Regions from separate parts of the Glaciecola sp. G7-5 genome, predicted to be linked through region 1. Evidence: predicted binding sites of a transcription regulator. Region 1 holds the regulator's gene; each other region holds the start of a gene.
What was found. Region 1 encodes MetJ, which represses methionine synthesis genes. Its sites were predicted from a motif close to TAGACGTCTAGACGTCTA; they were not measured.
Positions count from the first base shown of each region.

Region 2: AC0L6H_RS18485 (homoserine O-succinyltransferase) is a predicted target of MetJ. The motif match lies at 2,315-2,332, and genes of this name have one in related genera.
Region 3: metK (methionine adenosyltransferase) is a predicted target of MetJ. The motif match lies at 7,240-7,257, and genes of this name have one in related genera.

Region 1 is NZ_CM147892.1:2,051,356-2,061,413, reverse strand. Features, by position in the region: gene AC0L6H_RS08950 (IS4 family transposase) at 1-144, shown strand, start outside; gene metF (methylenetetrahydrofolate reductase) at 320-1,204, opposite strand; gene metJ (met regulon transcriptional regulator MetJ) at 1,344-1,667, shown strand; gene AC0L6H_RS08935 (hypothetical protein) at 1,730-2,713, opposite strand; gene AC0L6H_RS08930 (right-handed parallel beta-helix repeat-containing protein) at 2,713-4,680, opposite strand; gene AC0L6H_RS08925 (transglycosylase SLT domain-containing protein) at 4,685-6,181, opposite strand; gene AC0L6H_RS08920 (hypothetical protein) at 6,193-6,621, opposite strand; gene AC0L6H_RS08915 (hypothetical protein) at 6,618-6,977, opposite strand; gene AC0L6H_RS08910 (hypothetical protein) at 6,974-10,058, opposite strand, start outside.
Region 2 is NZ_CM147892.1:4,178,915-4,188,972, forward strand. Features, by position in the region: gene metH (methionine synthase) at 1-18, opposite strand, end outside; gene AC0L6H_RS18480 (homocysteine S-methyltransferase family protein) at 75-1,127, opposite strand; gene AC0L6H_RS18485 (homoserine O-succinyltransferase) at 1,254-2,180, opposite strand; gene AC0L6H_RS18490 (DUF2802 domain-containing protein) at 2,432-2,998, opposite strand; gene AC0L6H_RS18495 (polysaccharide lyase family 7 protein) at 3,193-4,284, opposite strand; gene AC0L6H_RS18500 (chemotaxis protein CheW) at 4,454-4,942, opposite strand; gene AC0L6H_RS18505 (chemotaxis protein CheW) at 5,032-5,874, opposite strand; gene AC0L6H_RS18510 (ParA family protein) at 5,867-6,670, opposite strand; gene AC0L6H_RS18515 (chemotaxis protein CheA) at 6,744-8,924, opposite strand; gene AC0L6H_RS18520 (protein phosphatase CheZ) at 8,937-9,695, opposite strand; gene cheY (chemotaxis response regulator CheY) at 9,718-10,058, opposite strand, start outside.
Region 3 is NZ_CM147892.1:4,663,084-4,673,141, forward strand. Features, by position in the region: partial or broken gene ppk1 (polyphosphate kinase 1) at 1-84, shown strand, start outside; gene AC0L6H_RS20440 (Ppx/GppA phosphatase family protein) at 85-1,614, shown strand; gene AC0L6H_RS20445 (fructose bisphosphate aldolase) at 1,693-2,589, opposite strand; gene AC0L6H_RS20450 (phosphoglycerate kinase) at 2,682-3,854, opposite strand; gene epd (erythrose-4-phosphate dehydrogenase) at 3,932-4,948, opposite strand; gene tkt (transketolase) at 4,958-6,955, opposite strand; gene metK (methionine adenosyltransferase) at 7,386-8,537, shown strand; gene AC0L6H_RS20470 (M48 family metallopeptidase) at 8,603-9,400, shown strand; gene AC0L6H_RS20475 (mechanosensitive ion channel family protein) at 9,565-10,058, opposite strand, start outside.

The sequences.
Region 1 (10,058 bases):
GCGAGAATGAAAGACCTAACGAATGTGTTAAAGGACTTTGTTCTACCAAGAGAAAAACGGCGAAGTAACCCCAGAGAGAAGAAGACCAATGTCATGCGGAGATACGCTACCAAGAAGTCGAAACACTTACAAAAAAATGCTTAAGCGAACAGTATTATGCGAAGGCAAGAATCTCTAAAATCACACGCAAAAACGCAGGCTTTTATTGGATTTACTAAGCTTTTGAGGAGATACTCGCCTTCGCGAGCATGACCATTGGCGTAAAACGCTTAAGCGAACGGCATTACAGTTCGCAAGAATAACTAGATAAACCTACGGCTTAATTTTTACGAAGGCCGAGCATATGACAAATCGCATAGCTGAGTTCACTTCTGTTTAAGGTGTAGAAATGGAAATGTTTGACACCCTCTTTAGCCAGTACTTTCACCATGTCCATGGCGATATTAGCACCAAGCAAATTACGCGTTGCTTGGTCATCTTTATCTAAGCCATCGTATAGTTTATGTAACCAACCTGGAACATGTACGTTGGTCATTCCCGCAAAACGTACCAAGGTTTGATAGTTTGTCACCGGCAATATCCCTGGCACAATATCCGCATCGATGCCAGCCGCAGCGGCGCGATCTCGAAAACGTAGAAAAACGCTTGTATCAAAAAAGAATTGAGTAATCGCCTCATTTGCACCGGCTTCTATTTTTCGCTTTAGGTTAAGAAGGTCAAATTGATCATTTGGTGCATCTGGATGTTTTTCTGGATAAGCAGCAACCGAAATATCAAAATCAGCCACATCTTTTAGAATACCAACTAAATCCGACGCATATAGTGCGGGCTTTTCCATGCCCTCAGGAAGGTCTCCACGAAGCGCTACGATACGTCTAACCCCCGTATCCCAATAATCCTTCGCAATTGCTCTTAACTCAGCTTCTGAGGCATCTACGCAAGTTAAATGGGGGGCTGTAGAAACACCGGTTTCTGTTTGTATCTTTTTAACAACAGAGTGAGTGCGGTCTCGTTCGCCACTGTTCGCGCCATAGGTAACCGACATGTACTTAGGCTTAAGTGGTGCAAGTCTTTCAACGGACTTCCACAAAGTGTCTTCCATCGCTTGGGTATTGGGTGGAAAAAATTCAAATGAGACATCGATGTCGCGTAATTCGCTTAAAGACTGATTGAGGGCATCGATACCCTGAGCGTAAGAAACCATGAAAAACCTTAAATAGACGTTTAGACGTCTAAATTACGAGTATATTGGATAGACGTCAAGCAATTTAGACGTCTAGATTGATATTTTCTCTAGAACAGTTAGAATTTTATTATAACTTAACCACATAACGACAAAAACAATGGCTAAATGGAACGGCGAATACATTCATCCCTATGCAGAGCATGGTAAAAAAAGCGAGCAAGTAAAAAAGGTCACTGTGTCGATACCTATCAAGGTCTTAAAAGTATTAACCGACGAGCGAACGCGTAGACAAGTCAGTAATTTGCGCCATGCAACTAACTCTGAATTACTATGTGAGGCATTTTTACATGCTTTTACAGGTCAACCGCTTCCCGATGATGTCGATTTGAAAAAAGACAATAATTATAGAATTCCACTAGAAGCTAGAAAAATTATGGAAGCGATGGGCATCGATGTCGCTGAAATCGAAGCCCAAGACTAATCTTTAGAGCAGCCTATATCCTATAAATATGGGCTGTCCCACCTTAGTTAAAAAAAGCCTCGTTAGTCTAATACAATGATAATTTTTGGCGTGGCAAAAAAGTTTTGCTTCGCCAGTGCTATCAATCTAGCACTATTTTGCGCAGTTAGCCTAACATTAGACGGTTGTTTGTTATCTACATTGGCTTTTAGTAATAATGGTTTGTCACCTACAATGGGGTGGTTCATCGCGTGCTCTATGCTGCGTGAAAACAACGAAAGCAGTTTGCCTGAAGCAATTAAGCTTTGTTTATCTTGTGTTGATGGATATATCAGCTTTCCGTCAGCCTGCTGCAGTTCGGGGGTCATTGAGGGTACAAAGCGATTGCCCCTTACGTCAATAATAATGCCTGTCGGTTGATCTTCGGTCTTGGCGTTGGCCAGTGCAGGACTAATAGTTAGTATACTGCTTTCTAGCTTACTAACGCGCTTATCTAACAACTCAAATTCTCTTATATTTTCCGTGACAACAGGGCTTTGCGCGGCATTCGCAGATGAAAACAAACCTAAAGATAACTCTCCTTGCCAAAAGTCATCCCATAATAGGCTTAGCGAGTTTGAGGAGGGAATCGTTTGGTCATAAACACTGGCACTTAACCTACCGCCAATAGACAAACGCATTATCACCTTGCAAGTGATATCATCTACCATGCTTCTTTCAATAATAGTCGCGCCTTTTACCGTACCTTCAACCGCCGATTTGACTGTATCGTATTGCGACGCCATTTTTGAAATACTGGTATCAACAGTCACGTTAACGCCTTTGGTAGCTTCAAGTAAGTTACGCTGTGCATCGGTTATCGCTGCTCTGCACGCAAGCAATTTGCCGACCTGTTCACGCTTATTTTCAGGCGCAACACCAAAACCTTCGGCACTCACAATACCTGAACTCCAATTAACCTTAGAGGAGACCGACAACCACTCATTGTATTCACCTAATGTTTGCGCACTGGCTACCGTGCTGGCGAATAAACAGAACAATATTCCACATGTTTTTTGTATATTCATTAGTATTTTACATTCCCTAAAATGGTGATGGCATCAGCTTCAGGTTGCCACTTATTATTGCGAGCATCAACTTGGTAGGTTGACGAATTTTGTATGTGAAACGGAAAATTATTTGTAAAAGTGGCGTTTTCTATCTTCAAACGCGCGTTATCAGCAACAACCACCGCGCTGGTATTACTGCCATTTATTAGGCAGTTTTCAACTTCAACATTTGCCATACCACTAATAGACAAGGCCGTATAATTACTGTTATTTATTTCGCAGTTTTGCACGCTTGGTTTACCTTTTATAACCTCGAGTCCAATACCTGCATTTTCGATGATAAAGCCATCTAACTCGATATGGCGAGTAGAATTAATTCGAATAAAGCTTTGGTCTTGTTGCTTGTTAGACATTGCCCTAAATACAACAGGTTCTAAACCATAAGTCTTGAGACTACCTTCGATTGCCAATATACCTGTTTGCGTAAATTCCAACACAACGCCCGGTTCAATAAAAAGAATGGCACCACTAGATACTAAAGTATTGCTATCAACTAAGTATGGGCTGTAAAGCTTAGTTAACCTCGAATCTTTATCAATAGTAAGTGGTAACTTCGAGCGACTGATAACGGCCGCTTGCTTGAGCACATTAGATGGCATAAAACGTTCGTTTATGCTCGTTTCATCACTTGAATTGTGTGCCTTATCTGTGGCAATCACCGCATATTGATATGTTTGAAATGGTCGATGTTCTTTACTAAAACTGACGTGGGGCTCATTCGTTTGTACCAATAGAACCCTCTCATTATTAATAATTTCATAAACTGAATACTTTAGTTCTTCTTCTATTTCTTGCCATTTAAGTGTGAGTTTGTCGGCAGCTAGATTTGCGTCAATACCTGTAACTGCAAGCGGGGCGGTGTTGTCGATATTTAGTAAGCCTAAATGACTAATTTTACGTGCCCGCTTGCCAGTCTGATCAAGCACAAAAGCGGTCAACAGCAACTTATCACCATTCCATTTTGAATTGATGGGTATATCGACAAAATAGGTACCTGGGTCACTTTGTTTAGCGTCAAATAGCTCCGTAATACCCTCAATAGAAACACTCACTGACATGTTTGCAGGCGCTTTCACACCTACTTTTAGAATATCTCCATACTTTAGCGTCTTATTCGCAGCGTCATGAATAACGCTTTCAATAACTAATTTATTGGCAGCAAATGCGCCCTTCGGTTGCACAATTGCATTGGCAACTTGGCGACCAATTTTATCAGATACCGCAAATAAATTTTCTTGGCCAACATGCATAGCAGTTACCGCTAAACTGTATAGCATGCTAAAGGGATCAGCCGAAAAACCGCCTTCTAAAGAACGCTCACTAAATACTTCAGACCAAAGTACGCGGCCGCTTTTACTTACTAAACTCATCTCTACTTCAAAGTAAATCTGTGCAGCAACACCCACATAGGTAACATCTGAGCTCAATACCTTGCCCAAAAGTATTGCATCGGTATCTAAAATGCTGGCAAGAGTGGCAGCATCAGAAGGGGTAAACTGCTTTTGTTGATCCAACATAGCGATACGTTGATCAACTTCTTGAGGACGCACAAAAATATAGTTCGTACTAGATAGGTGACTAAAAACTGATTGACGCAGCATGAGCATGATATCGTCACTCACCTCCTCTTTTGAACTAAACGGCATGAGTGCAAGGCGCTGAGGAAAGCTATCGTCGTCGTTTTCATCAAGTTTATAATCTTTAAAATCAAGCGTTGGCGAAGATTCGCTAACTAAGCTTTGTGCAAGATCAAGCTCAGTACTTATTGTTTTCTCTTCACCCATCGTTTTACTACTTTGAGAGTTTGCTATTGGCCCTTGCTCAGTATCATTGCTTGCCGGCGTTGAGCCACAGCCCTTTAAAAGTAAAAGAGTGAACAATATGACAGCATAGCTAAGTTTCGCTGAAGGTTGGATTTGGGCCATTTTATTACTCATCCAGATGTTTATATTTTTGACTATTTGAAATGACTTTGTCCAAATAGCGTTTCGTTTCAAGCGCAGGTAAATTTTCCTGCAAAAAAGCATAATACTCGTTTGCTTCCATCTTATTGATGAGTGGAATTGCACCTCGTATGCTTTTTTCACCACTAACTGTAAGCGCGAGATTGCCAACCCCCGTGTTGTAACTTGCGATCATGGAGTAGAGCTTGTTTTGTGTATCGTCAATCCCTCGTAAGTAGCGACTTTGTAATAAATCTATATAAGCGGTGCCCAGTTTCAGGTTATTCTCGATATCATATAAATAGTCTGGCGACAGAACTTTGCGCTCACCGTAGATATGTCGATAGGCATCAACACCAGCAGTTTGCGGAACCAGTTGCATCAAACCAAAGGCCGGAATATGCGACGTGGCCATAGGATTAAAACTTGATTCAGCTTCAATAATGGCTAATATCAATGACACATTCACATCAAAACGACTCGACATTTCATTAATCGTCTGCATCTGTTGATCTATCAAGGTTTTTTGATAGCCATTCACAAAAGGGATTTTTATCTTCCAACCTGACGAAGTTTCACTGAGCGCTAATCCAGCTTCAACTAAATCGGGAGCATCATTGGTCAGTATAGCTTGTGCTGAACTTTCGTCGTTTGTTGCCTGTTCTCCTATTTGATTAATAGCTGTGACAGTGTTTTTACTATCGCGCGACTTTAAGCGCGTAAGCAATTGCTCAACATCGAGTTTAGGCGTATCGGGACTTAATGAAGCCAATATATTGTAGTTATTCTTGCTCGATAATAGTGTCAATTGAGAGATTTTGCTGTCTGGTTTGGCGCTTTCATCTTGCGGCCTGACTCTAGCGACCTCTCGGTTTGCCTCTTTTTTTAGCTTGTCATTTTTACTTTCAGCGCTTTCTATCGACTGAGTTTCTTGATAAAGCAATGGCTCAATTTGTAGCACTTCCTTTTCAATAGCATGCTTAAATACATCGAGCGACTCTAGTGTATTAGCTTCATCCTTTGAGACACTGTCGACAAATTGAGCAAGTCTAGTTAAGCTTTCTTGTGGGTTATCAGATGCGCTGACTTCTAGCTCATAAAAGCCTTGCTCAAAATCATAAACTAGCCTTTCTTGGTAGTCATTACTATAAGCAACCCAAACGCTACCTGTTGGCACAACAACATCGGTCGGCCAATGTACTTCTATCTTTGCGCTTTGTTTCGTGTAGGCTAATTGGATTGCTTTGTGAACGGCATCGTAGCGCGCTTCTAATTGCGCGTCAGTTTGAAGAAATTGGTTTTCAAGGCTCGCTTCAATATCATCAAACTCTGCGTCGAGTTCATCTACGAAATCATCGTTTTGCTGGAAAGTAGCAATAGCTGAACTTTGCGTATAGTCAGTATCAACTGCAATTAACTTTCCAGAGGCGAGAAATAAGCTACAAAAGGTGAAGCTTAAACAAGCAAAGGCGCATTTACTCATAAGCTTAGCCTTTAAGATTTGTCGTTGTGCTTCAACAAAATATCGCTGAGTGTGATTTTGTCTTTACATTGAGAAGCGCTGTTATCTATACAAATCGCCATTTTCACTTCAGCTAAAATAGCGTCGCCTTCTTTACTCACACTCGTGTCAAGCTCAAAAGCACCTTGCAAAATACCTTTTGCGCGCGTCGCAACAATGTCACTACTGACCTCGAAGTCTTCCATAGTTGTGCCACTCGTCAAACGCAAGCCTTTGATTTGTTCTATCAAATTACGTTGAGCGTCAACTTTCGCCGCTCGTTTGGCCATCATCTGAGCTTGTTGTTCTAACGGGACTTTAGTTAAGTCAGCAGCACCAAAACCACTGGCGACGATCAAGCCGTCTTGTGCAAAACTTGTCGCGCTCCACAATATACAAAGTACTAAACTCAAGCGTTTCATTTTGTGTCCTTTTGCAATTCCTGAATAAGCATATTGACCAAATCAATACGCACTCCCTCTTCGATTGAACTCACCAGTTCATTTATAACATCTACTTTAAATGCACTGTCTAACAAGTATTTCTTTGACTTTAATAGCTGTTTTCTGCAAGCCATGGGTGCATATTCTATTGCGTCTTTAAAACTAGAATGGAGCATGATTATCCTGCCCTTATCAAACACACATTTTTCGTAGTTCGCTTTAATTTCTTGTAACTCATCGCTTTGTAAGGAATTAGAGCTTTTATTGTCTTGAGCCAACAGAGGCTGAGTTATCACCACTAAAAGCGATAAACAAAAAAGGGATAATTTCATCATTGTGCTACCTCCGCCAGAGTAATCTCTGCGCCTAAAGAAAGCGCGCTCTCTAGGTCGCTTGCGTCTATCGCTTTCACTTTATAGCAATACGACCTTCCATCACTAAGGTCGGTATCTGTGTAACTACTAGCTTCACTCGCCTTCACTTTTACCAGTGCTCTGACTCGCGCACAGCTACTGCCACGATGTACTTCGTATTGAACAATATCTTCTTTTGAATTTTGCGCCCAATTAACAACGACGCTCACATTAGGGCTGGACGAATCAAGCTCAGCACTAACTCCCATAGGAATACCGGGAAGTGCTTTGGTTTGTGCAACGACCACGTCGCTATGTGGCCCTTCAACATTATAGCTATTGAAACTCGCTATTTTATACTGGTATTGCGTACCATCGCTTAATTTTGAAAAAAAGCTACCTTCATCAGTAAACGTCGTTTGATTCGTGTTTAGTGTTTCTAACTTATCGAGTTTGCCATTGGCATCTACTTTATAGAGATGATATCCAGCCACGTCGGGATCATTTATCATGTCCCACGTCAGGACCACACTTTTGACACCACCACTTTGTGCACGTAAAGAAGGTGGCATAGGTAGCGCCTTGGTTTTTGCACTGACAATATTAGATTTCCCGAGTATTACGGGATTTAAGCCCTTGGTTTGAGCCGTTAGTTGATACTCATATACGGTTTCATCGAGCAAGCCATTTGCGTCGCTGTAGCTTTGAACGGAGCTTTCTACGGTTGTCACGGGCCTAAAGTCTGCATCTACGGTACGCCGTTCAAGCGTCATTTCAACATTTGGGTTGCTGGTGTCCCAAGTAAGTTGTACTTGTCGCAACATACCGTCTTTCGATACTTGCAAGTTAGTCTGGTTTGGATTGTTAATATTGTTTACTAGGTAGTCCGCTGAGCTCAAATTATCGCTGTCTGTTAAGCTAATTTTGTATTCTGGACTGATATATGGATATATCTCATTGTCGCTAAACGCTTTCACGTTTGCTTCTAATTTTACCAATTCAGAAAAGTCGCTCTCAAAAGGCCACTTTCGTTCAATAATAATATATTGTAAATCGCTTTCATCAAGCAAAGACCAAGTTAATTCAATATCATCAGGGTTTACGCTAACATCAACATCGGCAACAGTCTTTGGTGGTTGCTTACTTGCTGCAATAACGGTATTGCCTATATATCCTGTCGCATCAAATATATTCTTACTGGCAATGGCATATTCATATTCAAGCCCATCCGCTATACTCTCTCCGCTCTGTTGTGCAGGGGGAATCTTGTCAAACTTCATATCGGTGTAGCTACTTACGCTAGGGTCATCAATTACTGCAATAGATACTAGCTCACTGCTTTGTTGTGACAAAGATCGCCGAAACAGCACATATTTAGCAATGCTACTGTCTTCTACTGGGTCCCAAGTTAAGACTATTTTTCCAGCAAGCCCACTTTGGGCGCTTAAGTTTTTGGGTGCCTCTATCCCTTTTGTCGTAGTCATTATCGTGTTTGACTCAGCGAGTTTGACACCTGACAACCACGCTTCAATCTTAATAAAATACTGTTGCTCATCCACAAGCTCTTGTTCGTCAACGTAACGGTTATCGGCATATTCCGATAGCTCCACTAATAATTCTAATGAGCTTTCGCTGCTACCGCGGTAAACTTTAATGCTTGCTGGTACGCTGGCATTTACCCACGAAAACGCTATTTTCCGAAGGCCGTTATCTTGTTCAAGTTGCAAGACTAATGGCACCGTCACATCAACTTCAGTTACTGAGCTTGGCTTACTTTTTAGGCCGTCGTTATCTGAGATAGTCGCTCTGTAGCTTTGCTTTGCGCCAGCTAAGAGCTCTGTATCAATATAGGAAGTTTGCTCTGCAGGTATCTTCGCGATATTGACAAAGTTCTGGCCATCAAAACTTCGCTCAATATGGACATACTGAATATCTTCAATGCTTATATCTTTTGGCAGTTCCCATGACAACTCAATATCTCCTTCAACCAAACTTGCCTGCAATGCCTCAAGTGGGTTTGGAGGAGTCTTTGTGGTAACTAATACGGCCTTACTTACGGGGCCTGAACGGTCGAATTTATTAATTGCTGCAACTGAGTAATAGTATTGGGTGCCGTCGAGAAGAACTGATTCGTCAATATAAGATGTTGCCATTGGGTCTCTAACTTCACCAATTCGCTTCAAGGTAAGTTCTTCTTCCTCGCTATATGGGCCTCTAAATATAGAATAACCTACCACATCAGGATCTAGATTTAATTGCCAGCTGATCTGCGCCCTCTTAGATAAGCCAGATACACCTTTTACCTCTTTTGGTGGACTTAATACGGTTTTACTTGTCACAGATACTACTGGTGATATCTGTGTTTCACCATAATCATCAAAGACAGAAATAGCATATTCAAAAGTTTGATCTTCATCGCTAAAGTCAGTGTCGGTATAACTAACTTGGTCAATGCCCTTAATTTCTGTCAGTAATCGCCAGTCATCGCTTTGAGTGTTTCGTTTATAGATTCGATAACCAAATCCCGCACTCGCAGGCGCCCATCCAAATACGACTTCACGTTGCCTATCAGCAGACAGCACTTGTAATACAGGCGCACTGGCCGCTGTATAAGCAATGGCTTCTGAAATCTGCCCTTTTTCTGTTGCAGTAAATGCACGAACACCATAGTAGACTGGGCCTTTTGTTTTCATAGACTCGGGCTGCGACAAGGTTAGCTTCTCAAGACTATTTTGGGATGAACTATTTTTTTGCTTAGACGAGTTTGCTTGCTCAACGTTATATGCATCAATAACCTGCCAGCCTTCACCAGCGGCTCTACGTAGCAATTCATAGCCCAAAATGCCTTTGTTTCGATTTTCGGCACTGGGGAAAAATGACAAGCTAATACCATTTACGCGTTCAGTCACATTAACGACAGTAGGAGGCTCTAAGCTAGAACTGACTTGAGCCGCAACCACAACACTAACAAGTTGTTGACTACGAATTTCGTCGCCATCACCATTGATCATGCTTAGCTGATAGTAATATGTACCTGCTTTGTTACCAGGGTTATCTTTTGCT
Region 2 (10,058 bases), 2.1 Mb from region 1:
TGAAAATTCTGCGCTCACGTTATTTCCTGTATTGCTATCGTAAAAGTATCGAGTGTAACTAACATGCCATAGGCTTAATGAGTAAACGGCTCAAGCCCAGATAAACGCATTTTTACTTCAACGTTTATTGGTGCACGTGGCGTTTTTTCGGCAACTGCTTGTGCAATTGCTTGAATGTGTTCAGGCGTGCTACCGCAGCAACCGCCCACAATATTGACTAAACCGCTTTGTGCCCACTCTTGTATATGCTCAGCCATATCTGGCGCACTTAAGTCATATTCACCAAATTCATTGGGTAGGCCAGCATTTGGATGCGCCGAGACTAAACATTCACTCACTCTTGAAAGTTCAGCCACATATTGACGCAGTAAGTCGGGCCCCAGTGCACAATTTAATCCAAATGAAATTGGCTTTATATGGCGCAGTGAATTATAAAAAGCTTCAGTGGTTTGGCCTGACAGAGTGCGACCCGATGCATCGGTAATCGTCCCCGAAATCATGACCGGTAAACTATAGCCAATTTCGTCAAAAACTTCTTCAACAGCGAAAGCTGCTGCTTTTGCATTAAGCGTATCAAAAATTGTCTCGAGCATAATAAAGTCCACCTTCCCTTTTATAAGTGCATGGGTGGCTTCTTTATAATTAATCACTAGCTCATCAAAACTCACATTGCGTGAAGCTGGGTCGTTCACATCTGGTGAAATTGAGGCTGTTCTGCTGGTTGGGCCAAGTACACCGGCAACAAAACGAGGTTTATCGGGCGTCTGCAAGCTCACTTCATCAGCCGCTTCGCGCGCCAAAGTGGCCGCGGCAATATTAATTTCAGCAACGTGATCTTGCATGTCGTAATCGGCCATAGAGATAGCGTTGGCATTAAAGGTATTGGTCTCTAGGATGTCAGCCCCATGTTGCAAATATGCCAAATGAATCTTCTTAATCATAGCCGGCTGCGTCAGCGACAACAAATCATTATTGCCTTTTAGGTCACTATGCCAATTTGCAAAAGCATCGCCTCGGTAATCTTCTTCTTCAAGTTCGAGCGCTTGTATCATCGTTCCCATAGCGCCATCAAGGACAAGTATCCGTTCTTTGGCGATACGCTTGAATAAATCGGTTTTATGCACGATTTCACTTTCTTGACTGCGCTTTTTAGCTTGTTCGCTACTCACTTTGTTTCCTACTATTTTACTATTCGTTTAAAAGATGCTCAGCATACGGTAAAGGTAAAAAACCAAACACATAAACCAAATTGACTACGCCTCATCCGACAATAAATTTAAATCATAAGGAGTGGTTTGGTACACGTAATAGTTTAACCAATTTGTAAGCAATAAGTTGCCGTGGGACTTCCAGCGCATTCTTATTTCTTTGTCAGGATCATCGTTTTGATAATAATTACGTGGCACTTGTGCCGGTATACCACCCGCTTGGTCGCGCTTAAACTCCTGGTCTAAAGTACTAGCATCGTATTCAGGATGACCTGTGACAAAAACCATGCGTTTGTCATTAGTAGCTGCAATATAAACACCTGCTTCGGGTGATTCAGCTAGTATTTCTAACTTTTCTATTTTTTTGTAGTCTTCACTTTTAATCTGGGCGACACGAGAATGCGGGGCCCAAAACTCAGGATCAAATCCGCGTACAAGCTCATTTTGTTCATTCAAAACTTTGTGACTAAATACACCTGAAAGTTTGTTTGGGAGTAAAATCTTGTCCGTATTAAAAAAGTGATACATTGCCGCATGCGCAGCCCAACATAAATAAAACGTAGACTGCACGTTTCGTTTCGCCCAGTCCATCAATTCACACATTTTCGGCCAATAGTTCACATCTTCGTAAGATAAATTACCTAAGGGCGCACCCGTTACAATTAGGCCATCGTACTTTTTATGCTTAATTTCACTGAATAAATGATAAAAAGCATTCATATGCGACAGCGGTGTGTTTTTAGGCGCAGTTTCGTCGATGCGAATCAAGTCGATATTAATTTGCAGTGGCGTGTTAGACAACAGACGCAATATTTGTAATTCAGTCTCTATTTTGTTGGGCATTAAATTTAAGATGCCAATTTGCATAGGACGAATATTTTGACTTGTTGCACGTGCATCATCCATAGCGAAGATGTTTTCACTCAGGAGTTCTTCAAGCGCAGGTAACTCAGCGGGCAATGTAATGGGCATAAAACCTCTAGTCTTCTTCGATAAATAGCGATGACATATATCGCGATACTGCCTATCTAAACTTCTATGATTGTTTAGCTTTGCAGTTGATCCTGTAAGCATATTGTGGCGATTAACATAGAAATGTCAACTAATTTACGTCTAGACGTCTAAACGTTTATTTACAAGCGAGCTTCAGAGGATTTTGTATAGCGTACACGAAGTTGCACTTTTGACTGATTAAAGCGTTACTATTTAAGAGATTGCAGGGACTAATCTGAGGTTTTTTCGGGTCTTTGTAAGGCAACTAATACTTCTACCTCGGCTCTTGGCAATTGGCTAGCTTCCATTATATCTTCAATACTTGCACCCTCTTTGACTAATTGGCTTGCGCGACTATAGCGTTTAAGCTCAGGGTCTTCTCGTTGCAATAATTCCGTTTTATTTTCAAGGCTTACAACTCGCTTTGCTAGCTCATTAATAGGCTCGATGATTTTAGCCATAGCATTTGAAATACTGGTTTTAGTGATAGCTTCAACATCACTTGCCATGGTGGTCTTTACTTTATCACTTGCTTGTAAGACCAAGGCACTAACAAGGGGAGATTCTGTATTTGCAGTGTCTTCGGTATCGCCTAATTGAATTGTTTCTGTATCACCAAGTAATTCGGTAATCGTGCTGGCTTGACGCTGGTTTAATTTATACAAATCATTGATCAGCTTAATGGATTGATTTAAGCGTGAATTGATTTTTCTTGCATATAAGGTGAGCGCAATAATCAGTATAAATAATAAGAGGGAAAAAATTAAGAGCGTATTCAGCGTAAAAAAGGCTGTCATGAAAATCCTAGTATGTTGCGCATCAAATTAGTTATAGCACCATATATAGCAAATTAAGATATAGCAAATCAAGATTCAGTAAACGCTATTTCTAATCACGTGTATTTCTAATAATTGCACTTACTAAAAACTAAGTGCTAAACCTGCATCTAGCACTTAGTTAAGTTAGCGGTCTTATCAACACTAAGTAAGATTTAGTTTTGAGTGCTGACTGCTTGTGTCTTTTCTCCATGATTAGCTTTGGGCTCTGTGCTTTCTCCTACAACTAGTCTAGAAAAACTCACACTAGCATAGTCACCATTGGCTTTATCTTCTGCCCAATTCCCTGTGCCTAAGCAACCTGCATACCAAAACCCTTCAGCGTCGCTTGTGCTGCATTGATTGTAGGCGCCGGCTTTAAAATAATTCCAATCCAAAGTATAACCATATGGGTGGTCATGTTTATCTAATTGACCATAAGCATTCACTGCGTTTGCTAAATTAATTTTGTACTCTATCGTTTCATGGCCTTCGGCCTCAAACGTTAAGTACATAACATCCTCATGTACATTCACCACGTAACTGAAATTTTCTCCTAACGCGATCCCGTTTTCGCCCGGTTCGGCTGGATTTTCCCAAGTATTGCCCCACACCGGATAAGCGATATCCATGCGCTTCGGATCGTCTTTAGGTAAATTGCGTTCGTAGGTCCAAAATACGGAGCCTTTTTCATGATCTGGCCATTTTTTATAATATATTTTTAATGGCTCGTTGCCCCATCCAAAACCTGATACTTTTTTATCCCACTTTGTCGCGTGAATTTGGCCAACGACAACTGCAAATGCAGGTGCTTTCTCAGGGTGTTTTGCGCGCAGCGCCACATGATCGACTTTAAGGGTGGCTTCCATTTTTCCACCTACTCGAGCAAATTTTCTATTAATAGGATTGCTCAGTACGGTAAAGTTATTCTTTGGTGACTGTGTTTTTACACGAGTCTTTGAGCCGCGCAACATATGGCGCAACTCGCTGCGTGTGTTGGTCGAATTTGCCGTTGTTAGTGCTTTATTAGGGGCCGTAAAAACCATGTTGCCTTGCTCATCTAAATAGAAAAAGTCAGGGTGTTCATAGTCTTGAATCTCTTTTACCGACACCGAATCGGGTTTTGAATCATCGTTATCATCGGTAGGTAGGGTAATATTCCATTCGCTAAGGTCGAATTTATCGGCGGGAACATCCTTCGCTTGGACGCCTATTGCAGCCGTTAACAATAAAACACTAGCGATGGCCTTAGTACTGGTAAATTGCATACATATCTCTTCACTATTTCGTTGCGGACTATTAAACATGTTAATAGATATGATGAACATAATAACAAAAGGTTCACAGGTATTACTGTACCAGTTACTAAGCTTTTGTTGCAACAAGAAGAAATATATTAAGGATTAGTGCCCTACTGCATAAGCACACTTGCGTGCATTACAACATTACATCATCCCATTCGTCATCACTGAGTAATTTGTTTAAATCAACTAATATTAGTAATTCGTCGCCGCGGTTGCTAACGCCCTGAATAAACTTAGCGCTTTCTTCGGTACCAACATTAGGTGCACTGTCAATTTCAGAAGAACGCAGATAAACCACCTCAGCAACACTGTCAACTAAAATACCAACCACATGTTCATCTGATTCGATAATGACAATACGGGAGTTGTCGGTAATTTCTGTTGGCGGTAAACCAAAGCGTGCGCGAGTGTCTATAACCGTCACTACATTGCCACGTAAATTTATGATACCGAGCACGTAATTAGGTGCACCCGGCACCGGCGCAATCTCAGTATGACGCAAAACCTCTTGTACTTGCATTACGTTAATACCGTAGGTTTCTTCATCTAATCGATATGTAACCCATTGAAGAACCTGATCGTTTGGATCTAGTGTTGTGGCTGTGGTTCTTTCTTCTGACATTCGCTTTGCTCCGCTATATCTCAATCAATGTAAACAAAAATGATCACACCTTTGTTTTTGTATTTTGAATGTAAAGTGTACTTGTTATCTTAGTTAAGCACTTCTTTTACCATGTGTGCGCCATCTATCAATGCGCACATTCTTTCTTTTAACAATCCAGCTAACCAAGTACGCACAGATGGATGTTCACGCCATTTGACATCATCTTTAACCAAATCCACTGTACTACTAATACTGTTGCAACAAAGTACGTAAGGGGACTTGCCCAATTGTACGGCAAATTTATATTCGCTCGCCTCGCCAACATAGTTAGACGTAGTTGGTGTCAGCCATGGTCCGGCATCAATGCAGGTAAACTTTTCTTTACCTTTAATAAAGATGCCCTTACACCAACTAGGCTGTTGCGCCATAGATGATATTTTTGTCAATTTGTGAATACCACCTAACTCAACTAAAGGAATGGCAATAGTCACATTCGCTATTTCACACAAAAGCACTTGAAAGCGATTGTCTAAACTTTCTTTTAACGCTATCGAAATGTCTCGCGTTTTGCTATTTGCGCTTGTCTCTATTGTATTAATGTCGGCATTTGCTTTATTAACTTTATCAATACTTACGCTTTTTTCGAGAAGCTCTTTCTGCGTATCGACTATTTCACAGCTAGGCTCAACAGCAGCCATGGTTAGGCTATGATTAGCCTTTACGATTAGACGCTCTGCTTGGCTAATTTTGCTTTGAATACTGTCGTCAAATAATGCAAAGTCGTTATCTTGATTTAAGTTTAATGCTGGCTGAATCTTAGGCCTTTGCGCACGACTCGTCTTAGTCTCTGGCGTAGAGACTTGCGTCGCTTCTGGTGAAATTAAATCTTCTAAATAGCAACGCAATGCTTTATTGGCTGGAAAATCTCTCACTTTGGCAGTATTAGTCATATTTAAGCAAGGCTCCGACTAATTTTTCATAGGCAAAGCTACCTTTCGCGTTTGGTGAAACGATGTTGATAGGTAGCCCTTGAGCACTTGCATCTCTAAATTTTGTATCAACAGGAATATAGCCTCGCCACAACTTGTCTGCGTATACCTTTCGCATCACAGCAAAAGACCGTAAACAGGCATTCACGCGGCGATCAAATAAGGTCGGTACAATTAAGCTAACGAGGTCAGGAGATAAGCTATTGCGCATTTGCGAAATAGTACTGAGCATTTTATTTAAACCATGCATTGCAAGGTGTTCAGTTTGCGTGGGAATCACTACTATGTCGGCAGCGACTAGCGCATTGACCATCAAAATCCCCAACACAGGTTGGCAGTCGATAATGACATAGTCGTATTTTTTACCTGCAGCTTTTATCCCTGCATGTGTTTTTAAATGCTCAACGACTTTCTTAACAATCAAACCTTTGCCTGCTTGGTTTGATAGCGCGCTGTCTAGTGTTGCTAAGGCCATGTGTGCAGGTAGTAAATCGATTTTCTTTATACCGCTATTTAGAACAGCATCACTCAATAACTCATTAAGCATGTGAGGATGTTGACTAAGGGCAAATAAGTCATAGATACTGAGTGCAAGTTGGTCGCTGTCAATTCCTAAGTAGTGTGTTAATGATGCATGAGGATCAAGGTCAATAAGCAATACATTGTATGACATAGCAGCAAGACTTCCCGCAATCGAAATTGCACTGGTTGTTTTACCTACACCACCTTTTTGGTTGACTACTGTCCAGACTTTCATGCAATGGGCTCTCTAGTACCAATGTGAATTGAACGAGTGCCGCCTAATAGGATTAGCAGCACGCTTAATGATATCAAGCGTAACGCTTGAGTAAGCTGGGAATGTCCAAAATAAGCGCAATACCACCATCTGAAGTAATTGTTGCTCCAGCCATTCCGGGAGTACCCTGCAGCAAAGCATCTAATGGCTTTATCACCACTTCTTCTTGGCCAATTAACGAATCCACCACAAAGCCCACTTGTTGTGTTCCAATTTGCACAACAACAACATGACCGCGAGTGCGATCTTCGCAAGGAAGATGCGGATTTAGCCAATCATTTAAGTAAAACAGGGGAATCGCTTTCGAACGTACGATCATTGTTAATTGATTATCAACAGTATTTGTTTTGCTTACATCCATATTGATAATTTCATTAACCGATCCCAACGGTAAAGCAAAAGTTTGCTGCCCCACCACAATCATTAAGGTAGGCAATATAGCAAGGGTTAAAGGGACTTTTATTTCTAAAGTAGTACCAGCACCTAATGCAGAATTAATGTTCACCGTACCATTTAATTGGTTTATTTTGGTTTTCACTACATCCATACCTACACCGCGACCTGAAATATCACTTATTTCAGTTTTCGTAGAAAAGCCCGGTGCAAATATTAAATTAAAGGCTTCAACATCAGACATGCGCGCAGCCGAGTCGGCATCTAGTACGCCGCGACTAATCGCGATTTCTTTTAATTTTTCTGCGTCCATGCCTTTACCGTCATCGGCAATGGTCAATAGAATATGATCACCCTCTTGGGATGCGGCTAGCTTCACTGTTCCCATCCGTGACTTGCCGTTTGCTTCACGTTCGTCAGGCATCTCAATACCATGGTCAACAGAGTTTCTGACCAAATGGACCAGTGGATCAGCAAGTGCTTCTACTAGGTTTTTATCTAAATCAGTATCTTCGCCTTCAAGCACTAACGAAATTTCTTTTTTAAGCGTTCGCGCAAGATCTCGAACAACTCTAGGGAAGCGACCAAATACTTTCTTAATTGGTTGCATCCGGGTTTTCATCACCGCACCCTGTAAATCGCCAGTCACCACGTCTAAATTCGCTATTGCTTTTGACATGCTTTCGTCAGCAAGATTTATCCCTAGGCTCAGTAAGCGATTTCGTACTAAAACAAGCTCACCTACCATATTCATGATTTGATCTAAGCGCTTGGTATCTACTCTCACTGTTGTTTCAGCTTGTGGCGCAGAAGGTTTTGCGTCAGTTTTTTTAGTACTTCCTGGTTTAGCTGGACTTGGCGCTTTTGCGAGTGGCGCAGAGTTGCTTTGTGCTGGCTTTTGAGCCGGCGCTGCTGTTTTGTCGCTAACAGCTTCTTCTTTAGGCGCTGGCGTACTTTTCGCGGGAGTTTCATTAGCGACAGAAGGCGCTTTACCTTTGCCGTGCAGGTTATCGAGCAAAGCTTCAAATTCATCGTCACTAATTTCATCATCATTGTCAGTACTTTTAGGCGATTCAGTCTTTTGCGCAGCTGCAGGTGTTTGTGCTTTAAAGCTACCTTGGCCATGGAGTTCATCAAGCAAGGCTTCAAACTCATCGTCGCTAATTTCATCACTAGACGACTCTGAAGAGGTATTATTTGAGGTTTGGTCTGGCGTGTTTGCTGTCGCTGACGATGGTCCGGCGCTGCCATGCAGCTCATCTAATAGTGCCTCAAACTCATCTTCACTTATTTCATCGATACTGTCGGATTTGTTATTTGATTGAGGAGCGGCTTCAACAGTTAAGTCATCATTTACTGTATCATCTACTTCAACTGCTTGTGCTTCACTGACCTCATCTGCGCTATTTTCGAAGATGGATTCGCCTTCTTGTTCAGGCTTGCTCAGTTTATGCAATATCTCGATTAAGCTTGCTGGTGCAGCTTCTAATGGTTCGCGGGCCTTAACACGTTCAAACATGTCAACCACCACATCGGTGGCCTGCAAAATCACATCCATCAATTCTGGATTGAGTGTACGTTGGCCATTTCGCATTATGTCAAATACGTTTTCAGCGCCATGACATATTTCTACTAGCTCAGTTAGCGCCAGAAATCCTGCACCACCCTTAACAGTGTGATAGCCACGGAAAATCGCATTTAGCAATTCTCCATCTTCTGGATTATTTTCTAATTCAACCAACTGCTCTTGTAGTTGTTCAAGTATTTCTCCGGCTTCCACCAAGAAATCTTGCATTATGTCTTCGTCGACTTCAAACGACATTCGTCTGCTCCCCTAAAACCCTAAGCTCGACAACAAATCATCAACGTCGTCTTGGTTATTAACCACATCGTCACGCTTTGTTGCATCAATAATTGGCCCTTCGGCTTTCACTTTATCGCCAGATTTGCACGTTGTTTTAGATTTATCTTTTTGTTGCTCTTCGCCGCCAAAACTAGCAAGCATTTCAATAAGGTGGTCTTCTACTTCTTTGACTAAATCGATAACACGACGAATAACCTGACCAGTTAAATCTTGGAAACCTTGCGCCATTAATACTTCAGTTAACATTCCGTTTAAGGCCAGCGAATCATCTGTCGCGTCCTCTAACAACTGATCTAATGTTAAGCATAATTGTTTGAATTCACCCAGTTCTATTTGGCGACTCATTAATTTTCGCCATTCGGGCATAATGCTCGCTAAACGCCCATTAAGTTGGTCGGCTATAGACATACTCCGTTCTACAGCATCCATGGTTGAATTAGCGGCTTTTTCGGTCTGTTCAATTACGTATTCTAAGCGTGATCTCGCATCAGGCATCTCGTTAGTCATTAAGCCGTTGATGCGATCATCTAGTTGGAAAGTAGATAGTGAATTGTGAAGTTGGCGAGTTAGCTTACCAACTTCAGAAAATAGCTCAGGTGATTCTTGCAACGTAATTGTATGAATAATTTCGTTAACTGATTCTATATCATCAGATTCTAGATGCTGTACTAATAATCTAGCCTGTTCAATTGTTATAAGCGCTTGTTTTTTCGACGTGTTTTCCGTCATAGTGGTCACCTAAAAAATGGAATTACCCTAAACGCTCAAATATTTTATCGAGCTTTTCCTTTAGTGTTCCCGCTGTAAATGGTTTTACCACATAACCGTTTACGCCGGCCTGCGCAGCTGCAACTATCTGCTCTTTCTTCGCTTCTGCCGTTACCATTAATACAGGTAAATGTTTAAGCTTATCATCAGCTCTAATAGCTCGCAGAAGGTCAATACCTTGCATACCAGGCATATTCCAGTCGGTCACAACGAAGTCAAAATCGCCTTGCACCAACATCGGTAACGCGGTGTTGCCATCGTCAGCTTCTTGTATGTTGGTAAAACCCAAGTCTTTCAACAAGTTTTTAATTATCCGACGCATAG
Region 3 (10,058 bases), 2.6 Mb from region 1:
AAATATGTGAAACGGGGCAATCGCAAAAGCCTTCGATCACAAATGCAAACCCACGAATATTTGACAAAAAAAGAGGTGCTGTAATTGAGTGACTTGTATGAAGTATTTGACGATAGTCAACAAACCAAGGCAGAACTCTATGCCGCACTCGATTTAGGCTCTAATAGTTTTCATTTAGTCGTCGCCAGAGTGGTATCTGGAGCAGTTCAAATAATTAGCAAGGTAAAACAAAAGGTACGTTTAGCCGAAGGTCTAGACAGCGACAATCGACTTTCAAGTGACGCCATCGCCCGAGGTGTTGCTGTACTAGAAAACATGAAAGAATCAATGCAAGGGATTGAACCTAGAGCGGTTCGTATCGTTGCAACACATACCTTAAGACGCGCGAAAAATGCCCACGAATTTTTAATGCAAGCGCGCAAAGTTTTTCCCTTCCCTATTGAAATCATTTCAGGAAACGAAGAAGCCAGACTTATTTTTGTGGGCATAGGTAGCAATTCTTCAAACAATCTCGATCGTTTAATTTTTGATATTGGTGGTGGCTCTACAGAGTTTGCTATTGGTAGCGGAATAGAACCTAAAATTACAAAAAGCATTCAAATGGGTTGCGTCAGTTATCAACAGCGATTCTTCAGCTCTGGTGAAATAACCAAAGACGCAACGCGAAGAGCCGTTACTGCAGCCAAAGTTGAGCTAGAGCTTGCTGCGATAAACTTAAACCGCTTTAAGTGGGAGCAAACAGTGGCAAGTTCGGGCACAGCAAGAGCGGTTTGCGCAGTGATTAATACCAAAAAAGGTCGCGCTTTGGATGCGACAGTTAACTATCAAGAACTGATAGATTTATTGTCTGAATCCACACAACTAGGTCATAGCGATGCATTAAATTACGAAGGATTGAGCGACGACCGCCGGCCTGTTTTCATTGCTGGCTTGTGTATCGTTATTGGCATTTTCCAATCGCTCAAAATAACAGAAATGGTCTTTAGTGAAGCTGCCCTCAGAGAAGGTGTGCTCTACGAAATACAACCTAATCATAGTAGTCAAAATGTACGCGTGCGAACAGCACAAAGCTTAGCAACACGTTATGTAATAGACACCAACTATGCTCACAAAGTACTTAGTACAGGCATGCATATCTTTGACAAAGTAAAAGACAAATGGGAACTGCATGAGGCCTCTTTACGACATCTACTAGGCTGGGCAGCCTTGTTGCATGAAGTTGGCCTACAAATACATTCTCGAGGCATTCAAAAGCACTCTAGCTATATCCTTCAGCATTCTGAAATGCCCGGATTCAATCAAGACCAACAGCAAATAATTGCCTTTTTGGTGCGCTTTCACAGAAAGAAAATACGCAAAGAAGATATACTCAAAGAAACAAGTATTAGTGAAAGACAGTTAGTCAAGCTGCTGGTTATTTTGCGTTTGGCGGTATTACTTAATATTAATCGTCTCCAGACAAGCTTGCCTGAATTCACAATAGACGTTGACGGTGATGACGTAAAATTGGGGTTTGCCCAAGAATGGTTTGAACTCTCTCCCTTGTTGTTGGCAGATATTGGTCGTGAAAATAGCTATTTGAAGAGTTTGGATATTCACTTGACCTTGCTTTAAAAAGCACAATTAGTCGGTATACAAAAAAGCACCCTTGCTGGGTGCTTTTTAATGTGATTAAGAAATCATAGGACGCAACTAGCTAGCAGATGCGTCATATATTCCTTGAATTGTTTTGTCTAATTCAGCGTTGAAATCTTCATCAGACTGCTGAGCGCTTAAGCCTTGCGTCAAAGCACGTGAGAAGCTCGCAATCATACCTTTGTTTTCACTCAAGCGTTTGTTAGCCTCATCTCGGTTGTATCCGCCCGATAAAGCGACTACCTTCAACACTTTAGGATGCGCAACTAAATCAGCATAAAAGTCAGCTTGTTCAGGTAAGGTCAGTTTAAGCATGACCATTTGATCGCCTAAGGCATCTAATTGCTCAAGAATAGCTGATTTAAGTAAGGCTTCAGCTGCCGCTTTCTCAGGACTGTGAATATCAACTTCAGGCTCGATGATTGGCATTAAACCGGCGGCAAGTATTTGCTTACCCACTTCAAACTGCTGAGCAACAACAGCATCAATACCGGTTTTGTTTGCCATTTTGATAACCGAACGCATTTTTGTTCCAAACACGTCTTGCGCGTTCGCTTTTGCTAATAGTGCGTCCAAATCGGGAATTGGCTTCATCACTTGCACGCCATTTTCTTCATCACTAAGGCCTTTGTCGACCTTCAAGAAAGGCACGATATTTTTATTGTCCCATAAGAAACGTGCTGAAGATTTCCCTTCTATGTCTCGATCAAGCGTGTTTTCAAATAAAATTGCGCCAAGTACACGCTCACCATCAAATGATGGACTTGTGATTATTCGTGTACGCATAGCATGCACGCAAGCGAACATTTCTTCGTCATTCGAATATCCAGATTCATCGATGCCGTAAAGGCCCAATGCTTTGGGGGTACTACCACCGCTTTGGTCTAGTGCCGCAATAAAACCTACAGTCGTTTCTACTTTTTCCAACATTGCTTGCTGAGCAGCAGTGGTCATTGTTCGCTCCTTTATCACTTATTTAATAGTGAGTGTGTTGTGTTATTAAGGTATTGGTACTTATCAACTAAATGTTCAAAACTAGTGTGTGATTAGTCTCTATCTAAAATCGCTACCGCGGGCAATGTTTTGCCTTCCAAAAACTCCAAGAAAGCGCCTCCACCAGTAGAGATATATGATACTTTATCAGCAATTCCATATTTGTCGACAGCAGCAAGTGTATCACCACCGCCCGCAATTGAAAATGCATCACTTTGGGCTATAGCATTCGCTATTGCTTTAGTACCTTCTCCAAACTGATCAAATTCAAATACGCCAACAGGACCATTCCATACAATAGTACCGGCATTTTTCAGAATTTCTTCAAGCGCTTTAGCCGACTCTGGACCAATATCAAAAATCATATCATCGTCATTTACATCAGTGACTTGCTTGATTACAGCAGGCTCATCTTTAGAAAATTTAGTCCCTACTACTACATCGCTTGGAATGGGAATGTCGCCGTTGTTATCATGCGCTGCTTTTATAAGCGCCGTGGCTTGGTCAATCAAGTCTAGTTCGACTAAAGACTTACCCACATTATGGCCTTGGGCAGCTATAAAGGTGTTAGCTATGCCACCGCCAACAATTAACTGGTCTACTTTACTCGACAAACTGTCTAACACAGTTAATTTTGTACTTACTTTTGAACCACCTACTATCGCTACCATGGGTCTTGCTGGATTGTCCAAAGCTTTACCAAGTGCTTTTAATTCACCGTCAAGTAAAGGCCCAGCACATACTTGTTTTGCATACTTGGCAACGCCATGAGTACTTGCCTGTGCACGGTGCGCTGTGCCAAAGGCGTCCATCACAAAAATATCACACAAAGCAGCATATTGTTGTGCCAGCGTGTCGTCATTGCTTTTTTCACCTGCATTAAAACGCACATTCTCAAGCAAGACTACTTGACCCGGTTTTACATCAAGCTCTTGCCCCAAATACGTTTTGACTAACGCAACCTCTTGACCCAAGGCTTTGCTTAAATAGTCAGCGACTGCTTGCAATGAGTACTGTGACTCAGGAGTGCCTTCAGTGGGGCGTCCTAAGTGCGACATAAGTAAAACGGCTGCGTTTTTCTCTAACGCCGTTTTTATTGTTGGCAAGGAAGCTTTTAGCCGAGCATCTGAGGTGATAAGGCCGTCTTCGATTGGAACGTTTAAATCCTGTCGAATTAGGACTCTTTGCTGGCTTATATCTAGTTCAATCATGGTACGAATTGGCATAAGGTCTTCCTTTTATCTTTTAAATTTAATTCATGTAGGTGCACTAATAAACCGACATATCAGGTTTATTTGAGCGTTCACTCGTAGCCTACTTTGTGCATATACAAAGCGGTGTCCAACATTCTGTTTGCAAACCCCCACTCATTGTCACACCACACAAGCGTTTTGACTAAGGTTTTATGGCTAACGCGAGTTTGCGTACCATCAACAATGCACGAATGCGGGTTGTGATTAAAGTCTATCGATACTAAAGGTTCTTCAGTGTAATCGATAATATATGCGGGGAAAAAGCGGCCCGCTTCTTTAAGTGTTTGGTTTACCTGCGCTTTTGTTACATCATCACGCAAAGTCACGCTTAAATCCATTGCCGTTACATTGATCGTTGGTACGCGCACAGCAATGGCTTCAAATTTGCCTGCAAACTCAGGCAAAATACGTTCTATGCCCGCAGCAAGTTTTGTATCAACAGGAATAATGGACTGGCTTGCGGCCCGCGTGCGACGCAAATCTGGATGATAAGCATCAATGACTTGTTGGTCGTGCATCGACGCATGAATGGTCGTAATAGTTCCGCTTTGCACCCCAAAGGCTGCATGCAGTGCTTGAATGACCGGGACTATGCAATTAGTCGTGCATGAACCATTCGAGACGATGCTATCTTTGGCTTGCAAACTTTCGTGGTTTACACCGTAAATGATTGTGGCGTCAACGTCCTGACTTGCGGGTTGAGAAAAGAGTACTTTTTTCGCACCAACCGCAATATGTGCTAACGCGTCCGATTTTTCACTGTAAACGCCTGTACACTCAAGGACAATATCTACGTCCAAGGAACGCCAATCAATATCACTGATATTAGCGTGATGTAACAAGTTAATTTTTTGCCCGTCAACCATTAGGCAATTTTCATCTACTTGCACTTGGTATGCAAAGCGCCCGTGAGCAGTGTCATATTTTAATAGGTGAGCCATCGCTTTTGGTTCAGCAATTTCGTTAATTGCCACCACCTGTATATGTTCACCGTACCCATTTTCGAAGAGGGCGCGAACAATGTTGCGCCCTATTCTTCCAAAGCCATTAATGGCTAATTTGAGCAATGTCCTATCCTATTTTGTAAGCGCTAGCGAGGCGTCAACAACGGCTTGGGTAGTAATGCCAAAATGTTTGAACAATTCATCAGCAGGTGCCGACTCACCAAAACTATCCATGCCAATAACGGCGCCATCTAGACCAACATACTTATACCAAGTGTCTTTCGCCAAAGCCTCAATTGCTACGCGCTTAGTGCAAGTAGGAGGTAGAACCGAATCACGGTATTGCTTTGATTGACGGTCGAATAAGGTGGTACAAGGCATTGACACTACGCGCACTGCCTTGCCTTGACCTGTCAACTCTTCAGCCGCTTGAGTGGCTAATTGTACTTCAGATCCAGTTGCAATTAGAATGATTTCAGCCTCTTGTTCTGAATCAACAAGCACGTATGCACCGCGCTCCACGTCTATCAATTGCTGTTGATTACGTGCTTGCTGTGGTAATCCTTGACGGGTAAAAACAAGAGCGGTTGGGCCAGTGTTTCTTTCAATAGCCGCTTTCCACGCTATAGCAGATTCGACTTGATCACAGGGGCGCCACGTATCTAAGTTTGGCGTAGAACGCAAGGCAACTAACTGTTCAACAGGCTGGTGGGTAGGGCCGTCTTCGCCCAAACCAATTGAATCGTGCGTGTACACAAAAATAGCCGGCAGTTTCATTAGCGCCGCCATACGGACAGCGTTGCGCGCGTATTCCATAAACATTAAGAAGGTTGCGCCGTAAGGTTTAAAACCACCGTATAGACTTAGACCATTCATCATCGCAGACATACCAAATTCACGTACGCCATAATAAATGTAATTACCGCTGGCATCATTTGCACTAATGCCTTTGCTGCTGTTGTGAATGGTTAAGTTTGAACCAGCAAGGTCGGCAGAACCACCAAGTAATTCAGGTAAAACAGGCGCGTAAGCATTTAAGGTATTTTGTGAGGCTTTACGAGTCGCAAGCGCTTGCGGATTTTGTTGTAAAGCAGTTATATACTTGTCACAAGTCTTGTTCCAAATATCAGGAAGCGTACCGTTTTTACGACGAACAAATTCAGCCGCTAGCTCAGGAAAGGCTTGCTGATATTGGTTGAACTTGTCTTGCCATGCTTGCTCAGCACTTTCACCTTTTTTCTTAGCATCCCAACCTTCATAAACGTCATTAGGCACTTCAAAAGCAGGGTAAGGCCAGCTAATATTTTCACGTACCAAGGCAATCTCGTCGTCACCAAGTGGTGCGCCATGACAGCCTTCAGTACCTTCTTTGTTTGGCGAACCAAAACCAATGGTAGTTTTGCAGCAAATAAGGGTAGGTTTGCCAGTCTCTTTTTGTGCTTTTGCAATTGCCGCTGAAATATCGTTTGGCTCATGACCATTAACATCAGTAATAACATGCCAACCGTAAGCTTCAAAACGCTTAGGGGTGTCATCAGTAAACCAGCCTTCAACTTCGCCGTCGATTGATATACCGTTGTCATCCCAAAAAGCGATTAACTTATTAAGACCTAAGGTGCCCGCTAAAGAGCATGCTTCATGTGAAATACCTTCCATCAAACAGCCATCACCTAAAAATGCATAGGTAAAGTGGTCAACAATATTGAAGTCTTCACGGTTAAACTGCGCAGCTAATACTTTTTCTGCAAGTGCCATGCCCACAGCATTAGTAATGCCTTGGCCAAGAGGACCGGTTGTGGTTTCTACTCCCGGGGCATATCCGTATTCTGGATGCCCTGGGGTTTTTGAATGTAATTGACGGAAGTTTTTCAGCTCTTCGATGGGTAATTCGTAACCGCTTAGGTGTAAAAGAGAATAAAGCAGCATTGAACCGTGGCCATTTGACAATATAAAACGGTCTCGGTTTGCCCAGTTCGGGTTTTTGGGGTTGTGTGACAAATAATCACACCAAAGCACTTGGGCAATATCAGCCATTCCCATAGGGGCACCAGGATGTCCTGATTTAGCTTGTTGTACTGCATCCATACTGAGTGCACGAACCGCGTTAGCGAGGTGGCGACGAGAAGGCATAACTGCTCCTTAGTAGCAAAAATGAGAACTTATATTGCAGACTATTTCGCGCGTTTTCTTATTGTGGGTGTAATACGCAAATAAGGAGTTCACTACGACAAATCTACTAAGTATAAAGGTTAAATTTTTTTGGACCGCTATTGTTACCCACTAACCCTACTTGTTCAATAATTAAATCTGGTTTTTATGGTCTTTTATCTACTACTTACGATGTATTGCCAATGAATAAAAACCAAATGGTGCTTTGACACGTAACAGAAGCCATATAAACACGAATAGACTTTTAGACGTCTAGACGTAAATACTGGCAAATAATATAAAACGCGTTATACTAGCGCCCATAAAATTCATAAATAATATGAATTAAACCGTATATAAAAGTGCTGTTTCATTAATTCAGCACAAAAATCGACTTATTTTAGGAACAAGCATGACAACACACGTATTTACTTCTGAATCAGTTTCTGAAGGCCACCCAGACAAAATTGCAGATCAAATCTCTGATGCCGTTTTAGATGCTATTTTGACCAAAGATCCGAAAGCTAGAGTCGCTTGCGAGACCTTTGTAAAAACAGGCATGGTATTAGTTGGCGGCGAAATAAACACGAATGCTTGGGTGGATATTGAAGAATTGACCCGTCAAACCGTTAAAGACATTGGTTATGTTCATTCAGATATGGGCTTTGACGGTGAATCATGCGCCGTTTTGAACGCAATAGGCAAACAATCTGCCGACATAAATCAGGGCGTTGACCGCGAAAGTCCTGAAGCACAAGGTGCTGGTGACCAAGGCCTAATGTTCGGCTATGCAAGTGACGAAACTGACGTATTGATGCCGGCGCCGATTACCTACGCTCACCGCCTTGTACAACAACAAGCTAAATTACGTAAAAATGGGACCTTGGACTGGTTGCGACCTGACGCCAAAAGTCAAATCACCTTTATCTACGAAGATAACGTCCCTGTTGGTATCGATGCAGTCGTACTATCAACTCAACATTGCGACAGCGTTTCAACGCAGACTCTGCGTGAAGCGGTTATGGAAGAAATTATCCTACCCACTTTGCCTGCCCAATGGTTAACTAGTAAAACCAAATTTCATATTAACCCAACAGGTCGCTTCGTTATTGGCGGCCCAATGGGTGACTGTGGATTAACGGGGCGAAAGATCATTGTTGATACATACGGCGGCATGGCTCGCCACGGTGGTGGTGCGTTTTCTGGCAAAGATCCATCAAAAGTGGATAGAAGCGCCGCTTATGCAGGCCGCTACGTTGCGAAAAACATTGTTGCTGCAGGCTTAGCGAAACGCTGCGAAATTCAAATATCCTACGCGATTGGCGTTGCTGAGCCTACCTCAATTAGCATCGAAACCTTTGGCACCGGGAAAGTGAGCGAAAGCGTATTGGTAGAATTAGTGAAAACACATTTTGATCTCACCCCTTACGGCCTGATCAAAATGCTAGACCTTGAGCAGCCTATATATAAAGCTACCGCTGCATATGGGCACTTTGGCCGAGACCAATTTCCTTGGGAAGCAACTGATAAAGCCAATACCCTTAAAAGCGATGCAGGTTTATAATACCCACTTAGCATGTCACAATAGTTAAATACTATTGTTGTGATTAGATCAATTAAGGAGTATTTATGAACCGTGTAGTCAAAAAGTGTATGACACTGCTTGCTGCAGCTGTATTAGTAAACGCATGCGCTACCTCACCTACAGGACGTACGCAAGTTTTGCTATTTCCAGATAGTGAACTTTCGGCAATGGGTCAACAAGCCTTTGCCGGCATGAAGTCTGATATTAAGATTTCTCAAACGCCTGTGGAGAATAGGCTGGTCCAGTGCATAGCGCAAAAGCTCTTAGTACATGTTGACGCAAGTGTGTATGAAGGTGAGTGGGAAGTCGTGGTGTTTGACGATGACCAAGTGAATGCCTTCGCGCTTCCTGGTGGTAAAATTGGTGTATATACAGGCCTGTTAAAAGTTGCCACAAACGAACATCAAGTCGCTGCCGTTGTTGGCCACGAAATTGGCCATGTTATTGCTAAGCACGGTAACGAACGCATGTCGAATGACGCGCTTATTGGCATTGGTCAACAAGCAGCAGGCCAGATACTTGCCGCGAATGAAGTAGCGCAAACACCTGCGATTATGCAAGCGTTAGGTGTTGGTCTTCAGTTTGGTGCCTTAAAATATAGCCGTGTGCACGAAAGTGAAGCTGATGAAATTGGCTTAACCCTCATGGCTAAAGCAGGCTTCAAACCAAGTGAAGCGGTGGAGTTGTGGAAAAACATGGCGGCACAAAGCGGCGAGAGTTCACAACCTGAATTTATGTCTACCCACCCTGCGCCAAGCACCCGTATTGAAAACCTAACAAAACAATTGCCAAATGCCCAAGTACTTTACGCTGCAGTGAAAAACAAAGCATCTTGCAGCTAAGCTGCTATCTCAAAGTAATGTGAACTACCCATTGACGCCGCTTCGCGTCGATCAATGGGTTTTCTCGGAAAGTTTCGATAAAAAAACCCCGTTTATGGACCATAAGCGGGGTTTTTGTTAAAAAGTAAATCAACTAACGAGACTTAAGTCTCGCTTATGTTTACTTAGTCGTTCTTATGCACATGCACATCCATTTGCGGATATGGAATAGAAATTCCTTCAGCGTCAAAACGAAGTTTCACCGCTTCTGTAAAATCAAATTTCAAACCCCAAAAATCGCTAGACGCAGCCCAAGGACGAACCACAAAGTTTACGCTACTGTCACCAAGTTCAGAAACCGCAACCATAGGTTTAGGATCGGCAAGTACGCGTGGATCTGCAGCAATCATTTCTTCAAGAATCGTTTTAGCTTTTTTCAGATCATCATCGTAGCCAATGCCAAATACCATGTCTACACGACGTGTTTCTTTAGCACTATAGTTAACAATGTTGCCACCATAGATTGCACCGTTAGGAATGATAATTTCTTTGTTGTCACCCGTGGTCATTAAAGAGGTAAAAATACCGATGCTTTTTACGACGCCTGCAGCGCCACCAGCTTCAACAAAGTCGCCCGCCTTGAAAGGACGGAAAACAAGCAACATTACGCCTGCAGCAA